DNA from 4 places in the Mesorhizobium sp. NPDC059025 genome. Region 3 is predicted to be linked to each of the others. Evidence: riboswitches for the same ligand, from Rfam matches in the RefSeq annotation. Region 3 holds a riboswitch; each other region holds the start of a gene.

What was found. Region 3 has a riboswitch for cobalamin ahead of bluB (5,6-dimethylbenzimidazole synthase). Riboswitches for the same ligand answer to the same signal wherever they lie in the genome.
Region 1: linked by a shared signal. The riboswitch ahead of ACFWYE_RS14925 (TonB-dependent receptor domain-containing protein) and the one ahead of bluB (5,6-dimethylbenzimidazole synthase) in region 3 are both predicted to bind cobalamin.
Region 2: linked by a shared signal. The riboswitch ahead of ACFWYE_RS11060 (aromatic ring-hydroxylating dioxygenase subunit alpha) and the one ahead of bluB (5,6-dimethylbenzimidazole synthase) in region 3 are both predicted to bind cobalamin.
Region 4: linked by a shared signal. The riboswitch ahead of ACFWYE_RS00690 (CbtB-domain containing protein) and the one ahead of bluB (5,6-dimethylbenzimidazole synthase) in region 3 are both predicted to bind cobalamin.

The regions. Positions count from the first base shown of each region.
Region 1 covers NZ_JBHYIM010000005.1:300,229-304,519, forward strand. Annotated here, with positions in the region: gene ACFWYE_RS14920 (ABC transporter substrate-binding protein) at 1-148, opposite strand, end outside; gene ACFWYE_RS14925 (TonB-dependent receptor domain-containing protein) at 164-1,933, opposite strand; cobalamin riboswitch at 2,204-2,411, opposite strand; gene ACFWYE_RS14930 (PilZ domain-containing protein) at 2,485-2,778, opposite strand; gene ACFWYE_RS14935 (response regulator) at 3,302-3,973, shown strand; gene ACFWYE_RS14940 (sensor histidine kinase) at 3,978-4,291, shown strand, end outside.
Region 2 covers NZ_JBHYIM010000003.1:652,400-656,690, reverse strand. Annotated here, with positions in the region: gene metH (methionine synthase) at 1-1,630, shown strand, start outside; cobalamin riboswitch at 1,698-1,904, shown strand; gene ACFWYE_RS11060 (aromatic ring-hydroxylating dioxygenase subunit alpha) at 2,019-3,266, shown strand; gene ACFWYE_RS11055 (2Fe-2S iron-sulfur cluster-binding protein) at 3,286-4,291, shown strand, end outside.
Region 3 covers NZ_JBHYIM010000006.1:161,757-166,047, forward strand. Annotated here, with positions in the region: gene ACFWYE_RS16300 (winged helix-turn-helix transcriptional regulator) at 1-39, shown strand, start outside; gene ACFWYE_RS16305 (DUF2277 domain-containing protein) at 176-460, opposite strand; gene ACFWYE_RS16310 (exodeoxyribonuclease VII small subunit) at 526-777, opposite strand; gene ACFWYE_RS16315 (histone deacetylase family protein) at 781-1,707, opposite strand; cobalamin riboswitch at 1,919-2,105, shown strand; gene bluB (5,6-dimethylbenzimidazole synthase) at 2,151-2,888, shown strand; gene ACFWYE_RS16325 (TetR/AcrR family transcriptional regulator) at 2,893-3,507, opposite strand; gene ACFWYE_RS16330 (MFS transporter) at 3,665-4,291, shown strand, end outside.
Region 4 covers NZ_JBHYIM010000001.1:150,999-155,289, reverse strand. Annotated here, with positions in the region: gene cobO (cob(I)yrinic acid a,c-diamide adenosyltransferase) at 1-163, opposite strand, end outside; gene cobU (bifunctional adenosylcobinamide kinase/adenosylcobinamide-phosphate guanylyltransferase) at 165-674, opposite strand; gene ACFWYE_RS00695 (CbtA family protein) at 667-1,443, opposite strand; gene ACFWYE_RS00690 (CbtB-domain containing protein) at 1,461-1,640, opposite strand; cobalamin riboswitch at 1,674-1,867, opposite strand; gene ACFWYE_RS00685 (MFS transporter) at 1,947-3,146, opposite strand; gene ACFWYE_RS00680 (MFS transporter) at 3,306-4,291, opposite strand, start outside.

The sequences.
Region 1 (4,291 bases), on a different contig from region 3:
AAACGACACGCTTCGGCACTTCAGCGGCTAGGGCGGCGCAGGCGCCCGCTAGAAACAGGTTACCTGCCATCAGGCTCAAGGGCAGAGTTCGTCCATAGCGGCAGGAAGCCCTGCCGGTAGTCGTCGCGATCTGTACCCTTGCCTGCATCGTCATCTCCGCGGTTCAGAATGTCCGGGTGAGGCTCAGATTGAAAGTGCGGCCGGGGGCGCGGTAGTCCGTCACCGTAGAATAATCGGCGTCGAACAGGTTCTCGACCGCGAATTTCACCTGCGACGAGGCATCCAATGCGTAGAGCGCGGTGAAGTCCACCGTGACATAGTCCGGCAGCTTCGTCGTGTTGGCGGCATTGGCGTAGCGCGCCGCCCCGTAGAGCAGGCGCGTCGTCAGGTCCAACTGCTCGGTCGGGCTATACGTAACCTCGGCCATTGCTTTGAGCCGGTCGCGGTAGGGGATGTATTTGTCGTTGTCCTGGTTCAGCGGTTGACGGACATCGAGGCTCACCTTTCCATTCCATTCGGTGCTGAACCGGTGCGCAAGTGCCGCTTCGAAACCCGTGATACGTGCCTTGGCGACATTGAAGGGCAGGTAGGTCGGCGGGTTGGAGGCGATCGCGTCGGTCAGCCAGGTTTGATAGAACGCAACATCCAGATTGGTGTCGGCGCTCGCCTGCCAGTTCAGCCCGATCTCATAGGATTTGGACTTTTCCGGCTTGAGGTTCGGATTGGAGTAGTTCGGATAATAGAGTTCGTTGAAGCTCGGCGCCCGGAAGCCGGTGGCATAGGATGATCGCAGTCTCAGGTCTGGCAGGATCTCATAGCTCGCGCCGACATTGTATGTGGTGGCGCCGCCGAACTGGCCGTTGTGGTCATAGCGGATGCCGCTGTCTATGGTGAGCGCCTCATAGGACAGCGAGTACTGGCTGAACACCGCAGCGAGCGTTCGCGCCTTCACATCGAAGTTGACGGTCGAATTGACCTGTTCGCGATAGATTTCGGCACCGCCGGTCAGCACATGCGCAACGGCACCGGTGTCGAAATTCTTCGTGGAGTAAGCGAAAAGGCCGTAGCGGCTGGAATTGAAACGGCCGTCGCCTGCGACGCCATCGCGGAAGTTGCGGGAGCGATCGACCGAACTCGACAGCTCGACGGTCGAGGACCAATCTTCGGAGTGTCTGATTTCGGTACCGAGCTTGCCGGCAAAACTTGTCGTATCGACTTCGTTGGCGCCAGGATACGAGTCGTCGTACTGGCCGCGGCTGCGGGCAAGCAGAGCGTCGCCGTAGATCCGGCCCCAGTCGAACTGCTTCGACAGCGAGGCATTGATCGAGCCGAGCAGGAAACCGTCATCGTCCGGTTCATGGCCGTAGGCGGTCGGCAGCGTGAAGTCGTAGCCTCGCGTGCCGGTCAGGCTGCCGCCGAGGGAATAGTCGACGCCGCTTCTGCTCTGGCCGCGTACATTGCCGGACAATATGCCGCCCCACGGATAGCTCACACCAGCTGTTACCGAGCCACAGCTGTTGCGGCCGTCTGCGCAAGGGCCGCCTTGCCTGGTGATGATGTTGACGACGCCACCCATGGCGTCGGAGCCGTATTGCGCCGAATGCGCGCCCTTGGCGACCTCAATGCGCTCGATTGACTCGAGCGGAATATTGCCGAGCGAGGCGGTGCCGGTAGTGGCCGAACTTGCCCTCACGCCGTTGATCAGCACCAGCGTCTGGCTGGCCGACATGCCACGCAGATAGAGGTTGGATGCAGCACCCTGGCCGCCATAAGAGACGATGGAAACGCCGGTGTAGGATTTAAGCAGGGAAGGCAGGTCGGGAGCAGCCGAGTGCTCGATGCTCTCACGGTCGACCACCGTTACCGACGAGGTCGAACGCTCCAGCGTCGTCTCGCGTCGGAGCGGCGTGGTGATGACAATGCGTTCCAGCATCGTGGCATTGCCGGGAATGTTGTTGTTCTGAGCGCCGGCATGGCTTGCGAAAGCCAACAATGCTGTGCTGGCAAGCAAGAATGTCTTCTTCAAATCCGCCCCCAAAAGGATTGACGGCGCGGTCGAGCGCCGTGAGGTTCATTTCGAACCGCAGACGGATTGGCTAGGACAGATTTGCGTTCAGTCGCACTTCCTGGCCGTTCTCGCATGCGGCAACACTTCACGTGTCACCGCCACGGACGACCGCGCCTGATCACCCCTCGTGATCAAGCATGGGTGACTGGAACAGGCAGGTCTCCTGACTTCCGTGTCATCGCCCATTTCCGCCTTCCCGGTCGCGCGAGGCGGCCAGTGGCATCATGGAAGAAGGCTCAACGGTTACAGTTGCGGGGGCAGTCGCGGCTTTGACCGATGGTTCGGCCGCACCGTGTTCCCTTTTCATCCGCCTCGCGGCGGAACCAGCTCCAACCCGAAGCTAGCCGCGGCAATGCCGAGCGTCAACCGGCTAGGATGTGGAGCAGCGGTGAGCGGTCCGAGCGAAGGTTGGAGGGTCAGCCGTAGTGGAACCGCGGTTTCGGGCCAGTACCGGTGAATTGCACGCCGACGCGGTCGTTGCGGCGCCAGCGCACCAGCGATTCATAGGCGACACCGTCAACAGGGACATAGAGGCTGAAACGTTCAGGAATGATGGCATCGGCGGCCACCTTGAGTTCCGCGCCATTCGTATGCTGGTTGCGCACCACGCACGGGATTTCCGAATTGTGGATGCTGGTGATGATGGTAGCCCCTTTGAGCACACGTTGCCGATGCTCGCGATCGTGATGGTTTGCTTCCTGCTCGGACATGACGGTAGGGACTCACGCTGCAGACCTGATATTTTAGGAAAGGCGCGGAGAACATCAATGCCACCGCGAGCTGTGTCGGCGATTTGCCGCAAGGGATGGCTAACCGTCCGTCAAGATCCGGGCTAGCTGCTGTCCACTAAGATGCCGGGACGCGGAACCTCGAATGCCTGGAAGGAAATGAAACCGGGGGATGCATTCGCATCGCTGGCAGCGTGGCGGCTCGTAACATTGCTGCAATGTGACGCCCGGAAACAGGCCGCCTGTGAAACAGTTCGAGGTCGGCAAATGCGTTTGTTCTATGTCGTATGCATCGGTGTATTGCTGTCGGCGTGCCAGAATACACGCGATCGGGAACGATGCCTGTCATATGGGTTCGATGACGACACCCCCGATTTTTCGCGATGCCTGCAAAGGTTCGACATTGAAAGGGATCGCAGGGACTATCGCTCGCGAGATGGCGAACGATATGAGGGCTGACCGCGTCCACTCCTGGAGTGCCGGGTTTCGATGGAAGTGAGCTTTCATGCATATTCTGATCGTTGAAGATGATCGCGAACTCGCCTCTTCCCTCAAAGCCATCATGGAGGGCGCGATCGGCATATCCGACACCTTTGGATCCATTGCCGAGGCCGAAGCCGCGCTTATGGCTCATAAATTTGATCTTGTGGTCATCGACCGCAGGCTTCCAGACGGTGATGGACTCTCGCTGCTTCCGGTGCTGAGACGGCTGCAACCGCGGCCAGCGACCCTGGTCCTGACCGCGCTGGATGATCCGTACGATATCGCCTCGGCCCTGGACAAAGGCGCCGACGAATATGTCGGCAAGCCGTTCGAACCAACGGAACTTGTCGCCCGTGCACGTGCGGTCCTGCGCCGCTACAGCCTGGACGTGCTGGGTTCGACCCAATTCGGCAATCTGGCCTTCGATCTCAACCACCGGATGGCGAGCGTCGGGCAGAAAGTGCTCGACATTCCGCGGCGTGAACTTGCGATACTGGAAACGCTGATGCGTCGCGCCGGCCGTGTCGTGCAGCGGGAAACGCTGGAGTCCTCCGTCTATAACATCGGTGAGGACATCGAATCGAACGCGCTGGATTCACATATATCGCGCCTGCGCAGGCGCTTGCGCGATGCCGACTGCGAGGCCGTCATCAGGAGCGTGCGCGGCATCGGCTACATGCTGGTTCTGGAGTGACAGTTTGAACCGCTCGATCGCCTTTCCTGTCGCTGCGCTCCTGGTCGTCGGCATGGCGATCGTGATGCTGCTCGGCACGGTTCTGACACTTGCGATCATCGTCAGCATCAGCGCGGAAGACCGCCTGCAGATCAACACCAGCGAACTGTCCCGTACGCTGGGTGCCGCCATCGCCTATGATGCCGATGGCCACCTCACGCTCGACAGGCAGAAGCTTGCCACGAACATCATCGAATTTGCCGAAGCCCAGCCGGCCTATTGGTATGTCATCGACGATGGCCGGCAGGTGATTTCACATGGGCAACAACCCGCGGAGGT
Region 2 (4,291 bases), on a different contig from region 3:
GGACCTGTTTGGCGCGGGAAAGATGTTCCTGCCGCAGGTGGTGAAGTCGGCCCGCGTGATGAAACAGGCCGTCGCGGGCCTGCTGCCGCACATGGAGGCCGAAAAGCTCGCCAATGCCGCCGCAGGCATCGACAATGGCGAACGCCAGAGCGCCGGCAAGATCCTGATGGCCACCGTGAAAGGCGACGTCCACGACATCGGCAAGAACATCGTCGGCGTGGTCCTCGCCTGCAACAACTACGAGATCATCGATCTCGGCGTCATGGTGCCGGCGGCCAGGATCCTCGAAACCGCGCGCAACGAAAAGGTCGACGTGATCGGTCTCTCCGGCCTGATCACCCCGTCGCTGGACGAGATGGTGCATATGGCCTCGGAAATGGAGCGCGAGGGTTTCGATATCCCTCTCCTGATCGGCGGGGCGACGACGAGCCGCGTCCACACCGCGGTCAAGATCCATCCGCGCTACCAGAAGGGACAGGCCGTCTACGTCACCGACGCCAGCCGCGCGGTCGGCGTCGTCTCCAGCCTGCTCTCCCCCGACATGAAGGCCGGCTATGTCGAGACCATCCAGGCCGAGTATCGCAAGGTGACCGAGGCGCATGAGCGCTCGGAACGGGACAAACAGCGCCTGCCGCTGGCCAAGGCGCGCGCCAATGCCCACAAGGTCGACTGGGCCGGCTACCAGCCGCCGAAACCTTCATTCCTCGGGACCAGGGTGTTCGAAAGCTGGGACCTGGCCGAACTCGCCCGCTACATCGACTGGACGCCGTTCTTCCAGACCTGGGAATTGAAGGGGCGCTATCCCAGGATCCTCGAAGACGAAAAGCAGGGGCCGGCGGCACGGCAACTGTTCGACGACGCGCAGGCGATGCTGAAGAAGATCATCGACGAGAAGTGGTTCGCGCCGAAAGCCGTCCTCGGCTTCTGGCCCGCCAATACCACAGGCGATGATATCAAGCTGTTTGCCGACGAAGCCCGGGACACCGAGCTCGCCACCTTCTTCACGCTGCGCCAGCAACTGACCAAGCGTGACGGCAAGCCGAATGTCGCGCTTTCCGATTTCGTCGCCCCCCGCGAGAGCGGCAGGCCCGACTATATCGGCGGCTTCGTCGTGACGGCCGGCATCGAGGAGGTCGCGATCGCCGAGCGCTTCGAGCGCGCCAATGACGACTACAATTCGATCCTGGTCAAGGCGCTGGCGGATCGCTTTGCCGAAGCCTTCGCGGAGCGCCTGCACGAGAAGGTGCGCAAGGAATATTGGGGCTACGCTGCCGATGAAGACCTCGTGCCAGACGACCTGATCGGCGAGCCCTATCGCGGCATTCGCCCTGCCCCCGGCTATCCAGCCCAGCCCGACCACACCGAGAAGGTGACGCTGTTCAACCTGCTCAAGGCGGAAGAGCGGATTGGCGTGCGCCTGACCGAGAGCATGGCGATGTGGCCCGGCTCGTCGGTATCCGGCCTCTATCTCGCCCAGCCCGAAAGCTACTATTTCGGCGTCGCCAAGGTCGAGCGCGATCAGGTCGAGGATTATGCCGCGCGCAAGGACATGGCCGTCACCGATGTTGAGCGCTGGCTTGGACCGATCCTTAACTATGTGCCCTCGCCGATAGCCGAGGCCGCTGAGTAATTCCGCCCTGTCGTCTTTACACTGCGCCGATGTCGCTTTCGTCATCGCACCGGCACGGCGTCCGTGATCAGATCACCATGTTCAAGGTGCTCTCCGGCGAACCACGCCGGAGGGATAATTGGGAAGCCGGTTTGATGCCGGCGCTGCCCCCGCAACGGTAGCGAAGCTTCTGTCTCGACGACAGACCACTGGGCGAAAGCCTGGGAAGGTGTCGAGACGGTCCCACAAGGACAGCTTCGGAGCCCGGAAACCAGCCGTGGACTTTTTGGAACTCGACTGATCGCGGTGGGCGGTCAAGAGGCAGAAAGCCGTGCGCCGGTCCAAGACCGTCAAGTACGGCCATCTACCCTCCATCACCACCAGTTCAGTCCTTTGACGAGGACAGGACATGGACGCACGTCATGAAATGCTGAAGCTCATTCGCGCGAGGCGCGATGGCTTCTCGCTGGAACAGCCCTTCTACACCGATCCGGATTTCTTCAAGCTCGACATGGAGCTGATCTGGTATCGCGACTGGCTGTTCGTCGGGCATGATTGCGAGATCGCCAAGCCCGGCAGTTTCTTCACCGTCCAGATCGGCGCCTATCCGATCGTCCTGGTGCGCGACCGCGAGAACAGGATCCGTGCCTTCCACAATTCCTGCCGCCATCGCGGCAGCCGCGTCTGCACCGCCGACAAAGGCACCTCCGCGCGCCTGGTCTGCCCTTACCATCAGTGGACCTACGACCTCGACGGCAAGCTGCTGTTTGCCCGGCAGATGGCCGAAGGCTTCGATCGCAACGACTACGGCCTGAAGCCGGTCGCCTGCGAAAGCGCCGGCGGCTACATCTTCGTCTGCCTGGCCGACCAGCCGGCGGAGTTTGCGCCCTTCCGCCAGATGATGGAGCCCTACTTCCTCCCGCATCGCCTGGCCGATGCGAAGATCGCCTTCGAGAGCACCATCGTCGAAAAAGGCAATTGGAAGCTGGTCTGGGAAAACAACCGCGAATGCTACCATTGCGCGGGCAACCATCCGGAGCTCTGCAAGACCTTCCCCGAGGCCCCGACCGTGACCGGTGTCAACGGTGTCGAGGACGCCCCCGAGCTTCTGGAACACTGGGCGCGCTGTGAAGCATCGGGACTGCCGTCGCGTTTCGTTATCGACACGGCCGGCCAGTATCGCACGACGCGCGCGCCGCTGCTGCCGCACGCCGTAAGCTACACCATGACGGGCCAGCGCGCGGTGGAGCGGAACCTGTCCGACAGCGTCGCCACCGACCGCATCGGCACCCTGATGCTCTACCACTACCCGACGACGTGGAATCATATCCTGGGCGATCACGCGGTCACGTTCCGCGTTCTTCCAATCAGCGCCACCGAGACGGCGGTGACCACCAAATGGCTGGTGCACAAGGATGCCGTCGAGGGCGTCGACTACAACCTCCAGAACCTGATCCACGTCTGGACGCTGACCAATGACGAGGACCGCCGCATCGTCGAGGAGAATGCGTTCGGCATCAACTCGCCGGCCTATCAGCCGGGACCCTATTCCGAGCTGCATGAAGGCGGCGTGATCCAGTTCGTCGAATGGTATGCGCGCTTCATGGAGCCTCGGCTGACCGAAGGCGAAAGACCCGCGCTGCGCAGCGTTGCTTGAGGCCACTGCGATGAACGCCATGACGGGTGTCCACCTCTATCGCCATCTCGACGAGATGACGCCATGGAACGACCGCCTCCAGGTGCTGGAAGTGGCCGGCATCGTCGACGAAGCGCCGGAGGTGAAGACCTTCACCTTCCGCTCGGACGCGCAGACCTGGTTCCGCTACAAGCCGGGCCAATTCATCACTCTGGAGCTGCCGACGGCCGATGGTCCGCTGATGCGCACCTATACGCTGGCCTCGTCGCCATCGCGGCCGTTCTCGATCTCCATCACCGTCAAGGCGCAGGCCGGCAGCATCGGCACGCGCTGGATGTTCGACAACCTCAAGCGCGGATCGCGCATCAAGGCACGCGGCCCGGCAGGCGATTTCTCGCATCACAACCACGCCGCCGGGAAATATCTCTTCATTTCGGCGGGCTCCGGCATCACCCCGATGATGTCGATGTTGCGCTGGCTGAACGACTGCGCACCATGGACGGACATCGCCTTCGTCAACTGCGCCAGGCGGCCCGAAGAGATCATCTTCCGCAAGGAGCTGGAACTTCTCGGCGCCAACATGCCCGGCCTGTCGCTCGGTTTCATGATCGAGGAGCGGTCGAGCCGCGAAAGCTGGTTCGGCCATATGGGGCGGATCGACGCCGTCAGGCTGCCGCTTCTGTCGCCCGACTTCCACGAGCGCGAAGTGTTCTGCTGCGGACCGGATCCATTCATGCGTGCCGTGCGCACCATGCTGGAGGCGACCGGCTTCGACATGGCGCACTACCACCAGGAGAGTTTCGGCGCCCCCCCCGTGGAGGTCCCGCCCCCGGCCACCACCGAGGCAGGAGCAGTTGTGCCCGCCGAGGCGACGGTGCCGGTCCGTTTCGCCAGTTCCAATGTCGATGGCCAATGTGTGCCCGGCCAGACGGTGCTGCAGGCGGCACGCGCCAGCGGCGTCCGCATCTCGGCGGCCTGCGAGTTCGGTCTCTGCGGCACCTGCCGCGTCAGGAAGGTCTCAGGCGACGTGGAGATGAACCACAATG
Region 3 (4,291 bases):
GATTTCGACAAGCCGTCGGTGGCCCCCTCGGCGTCCTGATCGGCAACATAGCGGCCTGTGCGACCGGAGCGATCACGGCACGACCAGAGCGTTTCCGGTTTTCGGAATGCGGGAACGCTCTAATTTTTTCTCAATTTCAGACGGAAAACCGCTACGCACTTTTCCTTAAACTGCCCTAGGCGGGCACCGGCTTGGGCCCAAAGCGCTCAGCCGACTTGGCGCGGGCTTTTGCCGCCACCTCCTCGCGGTTGCGCGGCGGCTGGGTCGTCTCAAGGACGACAAGCAGCTCATGCGCGGCATTGGCGATGGTGCGCACGGCGTTGTCGAAGGCTTCCTTGTTGCGCATGGAGGGCTTGTTGGAGCCACTGATCTTGCGCACGAACTGCAGCGCCGCCTCGTGAATTTCGGTATCGGTCGCCGGCGGTTCGAAGTTAAACAGCGGCTTGATGTTGCGACACATGGATATCTCTCCCGTTTGATATATCCGGCGTTGCCCCTCGTTCCCGTTAGTGGCCTCTCAGGCTCCTAGTCCCCGTCCAGCGGCTCGGTACCGACCGGCTTGCCGTCACGGGCGAGCCTGATCTTCTCCACCTTGTCCTCGGCGGCCTTGAGCAGGCGATCGCAATGCGCCTTCAGCGCCTCGCCCCGTTCATATATGCGAATCGACTGGTCGAGCGGCACGTCGCCGCGTTCGAGATCGTCGACGATCTTCTCTAACGCATCCAGCGCCTGCTCGAAGCTCATCGCCTTGACGTCCTGGTTCGCTTCCTCAGCCATGGCTCATCCTTTCATCAGGCGGCCGACATGCGCTGCGACCGAAAATGCCAATCCGTGCAGGTCGTAGCCGCCTTCCAGCAAACTGACCAGCCTGTTTGAACTATGACGGCGGGCGCGATCCATCAACTGCCCGGTCGCCCAGTCGAAATCATCCTCGACAAGGTTGATCTCGGCCAACGGGTCACGATGGTGCGCGTCGAAACCGGCCGAGATGATCACAAGGTCCGGCGCGAAAGAATCGATCGCCGGCAGGACACGCGTGTTGAACGCCTCACGAAAGATATCGCTACCCGTCGCCGGCGCCAGCGGCGCATTGACGATGTTGCCGGCGCCAGTCTCGTTTCTGGCGCCGGTGCCAGGATAAAGAGGCATCTGGTGCGTCGAGCAATAGAGCACCGATGGGTCGTCCCAGAAGATGTCCTGCGTGCCGTTGCCGTGATGAACGTCCCAGTCGACGATGGCGACACGCTCGACGCCGTGCTTTTCCTGTGCGTAGCGAGCGGCAATCGCAGCCGTATTGAACAGGCAGAAACCCATGGCGGTGGTTTTCTCGGCATGATGGCCGGGCGGACGCGCGGCCACGAAGACATTGTCGGCCTTGCCGGTGAAAACGTCGTCCACGGCGGCATTGGCGGCGCCGATGGCGGTCAGCGCCGCCTGCCAGGTTTTGGGACTCGCCACCGTATCGGAATCGATGACGGCAATACCTTCCTGCGGAATCGCCCTGCGGACGCGCTCGACGAAATCCTTTGGATGGCAATAGAGAACAGTGGTCTCGTCGCCCATCGGCGCCTCGTGCCTGTCGAGGGCGGCAAAGGCCTCGTCGTCCAGAATCCGCTCGATAGCGCGCAGCCTGTCCGGTCGCTCCGGATGGCCGGCGGGCGTGATGTGTTCCAGAAAAATCGGATGGGTGTAGAGACGGGTCGTCATGGCGCCACCTTATCAGCAATGGAGATGATGGCCACGCGACAAGCATGAGAGCGTTTCCGTTTTCAACGGAAACGCGGAAACGCTCCAACTTTTATTTTAACGCGATTCCGGACGCAAAACCGTTGCGCGTTTGCTGGAATTGCTCAGCCTGTTGGGGAAAAGGCATCATCCGACGTCGACATCAGGGCTTTCCTTGCCCGCGAACTCGGCTAGGTTAGCCGCACTGTCAGGTGCCTGCCGCAAGGTGGGAGAATCGGGAACACGGTGAAAATCCGTGGCGTGCCCAACGCTGTGAGGGGGACCACTCGGCAAGAGCCACTGTCCGCGCAAGGACGGGAAGGCGCCGGCAAGCGGGACGAACCCGAGCCAGAAGACCGGCCAGGCAGAAATGGTCATCCGCATGGACGGGTGGATGACGCTGTTTCGATCGCAAGGGAAACGCGATGAACACCGTCCGCAACCATACATGTCATACCTCCGGAGATCCTGCCTTCGAGGATTTTGAGCGTGAGGCCATCTATCGCGCCATCTTCACGCGTCGCGACGTGCGCAGCCATTTCCGGCCCGACCCGATCGACGACGCTGTGCTTGCCCGCCTGCTCACGGCTGCGCACCACGCACCGTCCGTAGGCTTCATGCAACCCTGGAACTTCATCGTCATCCGCGACCAGAAACGGCGCGCGGCGGTGCGCGATCTGTTCCTGACAGCTCGAGCCGAGGAACTGCCGCATATCGCGGAGGATCGGCAGGCGCTTTACCGCAAGCTCAAGCTGGAAGGCATCTGCGAAAGCGCGCTCAATCTCTGCATCACCTGCGATCGCTCGCGCAGCGAGAACTCGCCGCTCGGGCGCTGGCACAATCCGCAAATGGATCTCTTCAGCACGGTATGCGCGGTACAGAATTTCTGGCTGGCGGCACGGGCCGAAGGGATTGGCGTCGGCTGGGTGAGCATCCTGAACGCCGAAGCGCTCAGAGATTTGCTCGACATCCCGGATCATATCGTGCCTGTCGCCTATCTTTGCGTCGGGCACGTCTCGGAATTTGCCACCCGACCCGACCTTGAACGCAATGGCTGGGGCTCGCGCCTGCCGCTCTGCGACCTCGTCATGAGCGAGACCTATGCCGGTGCCGGCGAGGATGTGCTGAAAGCCGCGGCCAACGCGATCGCGGGCAGAGGATGAGAAGTCAGGCAGCAGTCTTGCCGTCCACCAGCAAACCTTCCATGAGCGCGCGAAACGCATTAACCGCCTTTGTCGATATGGCGGCAGGATCATCGGAGTTTGCAATCCACTGCGCAGCATAGAGCGAGGCGCCGCTGATCAGCCGTGCCATCGCTTCAGGATCGATGTCGCGGCGAATAACCCCATCTTCCTTCAGCGCTGCAAGGTTCTTGGTTACCGACAGGATACAGGCGTTGGCATTGGGCCATTGCGCCGGATCACCAAGGACAGCGGGGCCATCACACAGCACGATGCGCTGGACTTCCGGATCGAGCGCCATTTCGACATAGCCGATGTTTTCGTCCATGAAACCCTGCCAGCGCGTCTCGGCCTTGGCGGAGACAGCATTGAGACGCGCCGCCATTTCGCAGTCGATCTGGGCGATCACGGCTTCGAAAAGCCCCTTCTTGTCGCCGAAATGATGATAAAGCGCGCCACGCGTCAGCCCCGCTTCGGCGGTGAAATCATCCATCGATGCGTTCGCGTAACCGACTGTCGCAAAGGCCCGCCGCGCAGAGGCAATCAGTTTCGCACGCGTCTCGGCGATCATTTCGCTGCGGGGTTTATGAGCTGTCCTCATTGGTGTTTCCTTTGCCGCTTCTGCTTTTCACATACGTCGCGTATATTTTTTTACATACACGACGTATATTAATTGACATACGTGACGTATGCAATTATCTCATTCGCATACGCCACGTATGTAAGTGGCGCACCCTCAAAATTCCAGGAGTGCTCCCATGCGCAATCCTTATGGTGAAATCTTCAGAGTCCCCGGGGCCAAGGGCTTCGCAGCCGCCGCCTTTTTTGCGCGGCTGCCTATCGCCATGGCTCCCATCGGTATTGTCGCGATGCTGTCCCAGGCGCGCGGCGAGTATTGGCTGGCCGGTGCTGTATCGGCCACCTTCGCCTTGACCAACGCTTTTGCCGCCCCACAGATCTCGCGATGGATCGACCGGCTCGGCCAGACTGCCGTGGCCGCCCCGACCACGGTCATCTCCGTCATCGCCTTCCTCACACTGCTCGCGGCCACCCATTATGACTGGCCGAGCTGGACCCTGTTCGTTTCGGCGTTCCTGGCCGCGGCGATGCCCAGCGTGCCGGCCATGGTGCGTGCGCGCTGGACGGAAAAATTCCGCGATCGTCCCGAGCTCAACACGGCCTTTGCCTTCGAGTCGGTCGCCGACGAACTGGTCTATATTGCCGGCGCCTCGCTTTCGGTAGGCCTCAGTGTGGCGCTGTTCCCGGAAGCCGGCATGCTGGTGAGCACGCTTCTGCTGGCTTTCGGCATGGCCGCCTTCATCCTGCAACGATCCAGTGAGCCCAAGGTCCGGCAGCCGGAGCATGGCAGCAATGGTTCCGCGATC
Region 4 (4,291 bases), on a different contig from region 3:
CCAGCCCGAAGGCAGCCGTGGTCTTGCCTTTGCCGGGACCGGTGTTGACGATGAGCAGGCCCTTCTCGATGGTCTTTTGCGCCACCTCTGCGTCCTGCACCGCCTTGCGCTTGGCCATCTTGGTGCGATGGCGCTCGGCTTCGCTGTCATCGATCTCGACCATGTCATTTCACCTTGAGTGGCAGGCCGGCAACGGTCAGCACCACATCGTCGGCCACCGCCGCAACCTGCTGGTTGAGACGCCCGGCAGCATCTCGGAAGCGACGCGCCAGCGCATTGTCCGGCACGATGCCAAATCCGACCTCGTTGGACACAACAAACCAGGGACCACGCGGTTTCGACAGTGTGGCGGTCAGCCTGGCGCATTCGTCCTCGATATCATGCCCGGCCAGCATATGATTGGTCAGCCAGAGCGTAAGGCAATCCAGCAGTACCGGTCGCCCGGCAGGCAGGCGCACCAGCAATTCGACAAGGTCGAGTGGCGCGTCCGCCGTTTCCCAGCCTTCGCCTCGACGAGCACGATGATGCGCGATGCGTTCGCGCATCTCGTCGTCGTAAGCCTGAGCGGTCGCGATATACGTCCAGGGCGCCGGCAGCGCCGTAACCAGTTTTTCGGCATGCGCGCTCTTGCCGGAGCGCGCACCGCCGATGATGAAGGTCAGGCGATCAGGCAAAGCTGTCGCGAAGGCTCGATGCCTGCCCGGTAAAGCGGCCGCGCACAACGCCGACGACCGCACCCAGCACAACCCAGAACACCAAGTTGGTCAGCGTAACCGCCACCACGAACTGGTGATGCAGGCCTTCCGGGATCGGCGTGTCGTAGCTCTCCGGCTGCGGCGCGCCAACGACGTGAGGCGCGACGATCAGCAAGATCGCGAGCACGGTAAGTGGCAAGGATCGGCGGAAGGCGATGAGCGCAAGGCCAATGGCCGTGGCGACGACGGTGGAGATCCACCAGGCTTGCCTTGGCAGCAAATCGGCAGCAGGCATCGCCGGCAATTCCGGCGGCAGGCCAAGGCCTGGCGCAAGCGTAAAGACGGCAAAACCGGCAAGCCCCCAGAACACACCCTGGCGCCAGTTGCCGATGCCGCCGGCGAATTCCGAGAAGGCGACAAGGATCAGCGCGAAACCGATACCGGTTACGACATTGGAGAGTACGTTGAACGAGAACCGCTCGATGCCGTCGGCGGGTGCCCAACCTTCCTCTTCCTCGGCCGGAGCAGCCGCGGGCGCTGGCGCAGCCGAACTCATTGCGTTGGTCCCGGCATCGGCAGCGGGGGCTGCAGGCGCAGCCGCATGTTCATGGCCGCCGGCGGCCTGTTCATAGACTTCCGCCTTCAGGATCAGGGGAACGGTTGCATAGGCCTGCAAGCAGGCGAGAACGATGCCGGCCAACAGGCCCGCGATCGCCGCGACAAACACGACGTTGCGAAAAACAGACATGGTGGGTTCCCCCTGAGTTAGTGGCAGGGGAACGCCATCGAGTGGCGTGCGTCGTGGGCGGCGTTGTGCACGGCCTCGATATGCGAGAAGCCGGTGAAGCCGATGACGAAGATGCCGAGCAGGCCAGCCATTGCCAGCTGAAGGAAGCGCGACTGCGAAGAGGTCGAAGCGCCGAGAGAAACGGAAGCGGTATTCATGGTCTGTCCTTTCGCCCTCCACCCGAGGGCATTACCGTCATTGCCGTCGCCGGCAGGTCTCCTGGCTTGCGGATCAGCGCCCTTCTCCACCTTCCCGAGACAAGCCTCAGTGGCATTGGAGAGGACTACCGCTCACAGTTGCGGGGGCAGCCACGGCTTCGGATGGTTTCCCCCTCCCCACCGTATTCCCTCTTGGTCCCGAAGGGACCGACGACGGCGGGAACTATAGAAAGAATTCTGGCGCCCGGCAAACCAAATTCCGCCATCGCCAGACGCATCCGCGTCATTGGTGACCTGCTGTCGTCGCTACATCGATTTCGGCAGATATCTCCAGGTAACAATGGCGCAGACGGCAGCAAGGCAACCAAGCGTGGCGAAAACCGATCCCAGGCCGAAGAAAGCCAGCACCAGCGAATAAACCAAAGGTGGTGTCAGCTCCGAGAAATCGAGGTAGGTGCGGTAAACTGCGGCCATCTGCGGCCGCTCGTAGGCGCGCACCGAGCGCATGAAGGCGGTGGAGCCGATCGCATCGAGTGCGATGGTGAACAAGGCGCCGACCAGGAGCAGGCCGGCGGTGGCGAGCGGGATGAATTCGCCGATGGCGCCGGCAAGCCACAGCGACACCGCCATCCCGGCAAAGGCGAGCGTCATCACGTTGCGTGCACCATAACGCTTGCCTGCCCTGCCCCAGAAAATGGCAGCGAACAGGAGAGCGTTGCCGGCCGAAACCAGCAAGCCCCCGGCAAGTTCACCCTGGCCGGTAATGACCATGAACAGCGGGCCGTAGACAAAGAACGTGGTCCAGTAGCAGGAACGGCCGAAAGCGATAAGCCAGGCCAGCCGCAACCGTGGCTGGCTGACGAAGCGCCCGATATTGGCGAACGGATTGATGGGGCGGCTCTTGCCCGGCACGATCATCGGATTGTCGCCAAGCCGGTAGTACCAGAACAGCGCAAGCAGGCAGAGTGCAAAAACGGCCACGGCTCCATGCGCAGCATAAATGCCGTAGCGTGTGTAGAGGAAGATACCGAGCGTCGGGCCGCTCGTCCAGGCGATCATCGACCACGCCATGCGCAGGGACTCAGCCTGCATGAGGTCGGTCTTGCGGATATGGTCCATGATGTAGAGGTTGAGCGTGATCGACAGCGCACTCGCGCCCATTACCCGGCAGAGCATGCCGATGATCTGACCAGGCAGCGAATGGGTGACGAAGAACAGCGAACCGATCGCAAGCAGCAGCGCACCGGCTGTGTAGACCCATCTGCGTGCGAAGCGGTGGATCAGCATCGGCATGAACAGCGTGACCGAGAGACCAAGCAACGAGACGATCGTATAGAGGATCGAGACCGTCTGCTCGTTCCTCAGGATCTCATAGGCCTGGATCGGGATAACCGAGGCAACCGTGGCTCGCGCGGCAGATTCGATGGCGTAAAGCGAAGCAAAGGTGCGCGCGTCCGCCGGCGGAACCGCCGGTAGCCAGATCGGATGGCGGACATGCGTGGACATGGATTCCCAAACTAACGACTCGCAACGGGAAATCTGCGTCGCCGATGGCCGGGCCGGTAGCAGGAAACCGACGCGCTAGCGCCGGAATGCGAAGCCGGCCAACCACTTTGCACCGGCTGGCACAACGATAGGCTGCCGCATCAAGCTTGTGAGGATCGATCAGTGCGTTCTTCGTGAGCCTGGATCGACAAAGGCCACGGCAACCGCGGCTGCCAAGGCTATCGCAGAGACGATCAACATCGAGCTCAAAAGCGTATTGACAGTTCCCGACGCGCCGAGGAACTGCCCCGCCACCGCGACGATCAACGCCCCACCACCGATCGACATTGCTGCTGCCAGTCCCGCTGCGGTGCCTGCCATGCCCTTTTGGATTGTCATGGCCCCCATATTGGCGGCGGGCAGCGTCAACCCATTGCCAAGGCCGATGAACATGCACGGGCCGAAAAACGCCAAGGGATGCGTAATATCGAACGCGGACAGAACCAGGCCAAACAGGAGCCCGCCACAGGTCAGCAAACGAGCAGCGATGAGCAATGTGGCCCGAGGCACCCTCAAGCCATAACGGCCGGTCAGAAAACTGCCGCAGATAAAGCCCGCGGGGACCATCCCCATGAAAAGGCCGAGCAGCGCACTCGATCCACCGACCACCAGAGGTGCACCGGCCAGGAAGATGTAAAGTATCCCGGACGATGAGGCCATCACGACTATGTAAGCCCAGAACACAACCGAACTTAGCAGCCGTCCATATGAGCCGAGATAGACCCCGCTTCGCCTGACTGGAGAGAGTGTCTCGCTCAGTTCTCGTTTCGACAGAGAGAGAATAATTGCGCCAAAGGCCGCAAGAACGACAAAGATCGTCCGCCACCCCAAGAGTTCATCCAGCGTTCCTCCTAAGGTAGGACCGAGCATCGGCGCCAAGGCCCATGCCATCGCGGCGTAGCCCACCCTGCTCGTCCCCTCATATTCATTCGATGTTTCTTTGATGGCGACAAGAGCCACGCAAAAGCAGGCGGCAATCGAAGCTTGCATTGCGCGGAACACGAGGAAAACAACAATATCAGGGGCTAGCGCGCAACCGATAGAAGCCAGAATGAAGATCGAGAGCGAGACCAGCGCCACGGGTCTGCGTCCGTATCGATCCAACA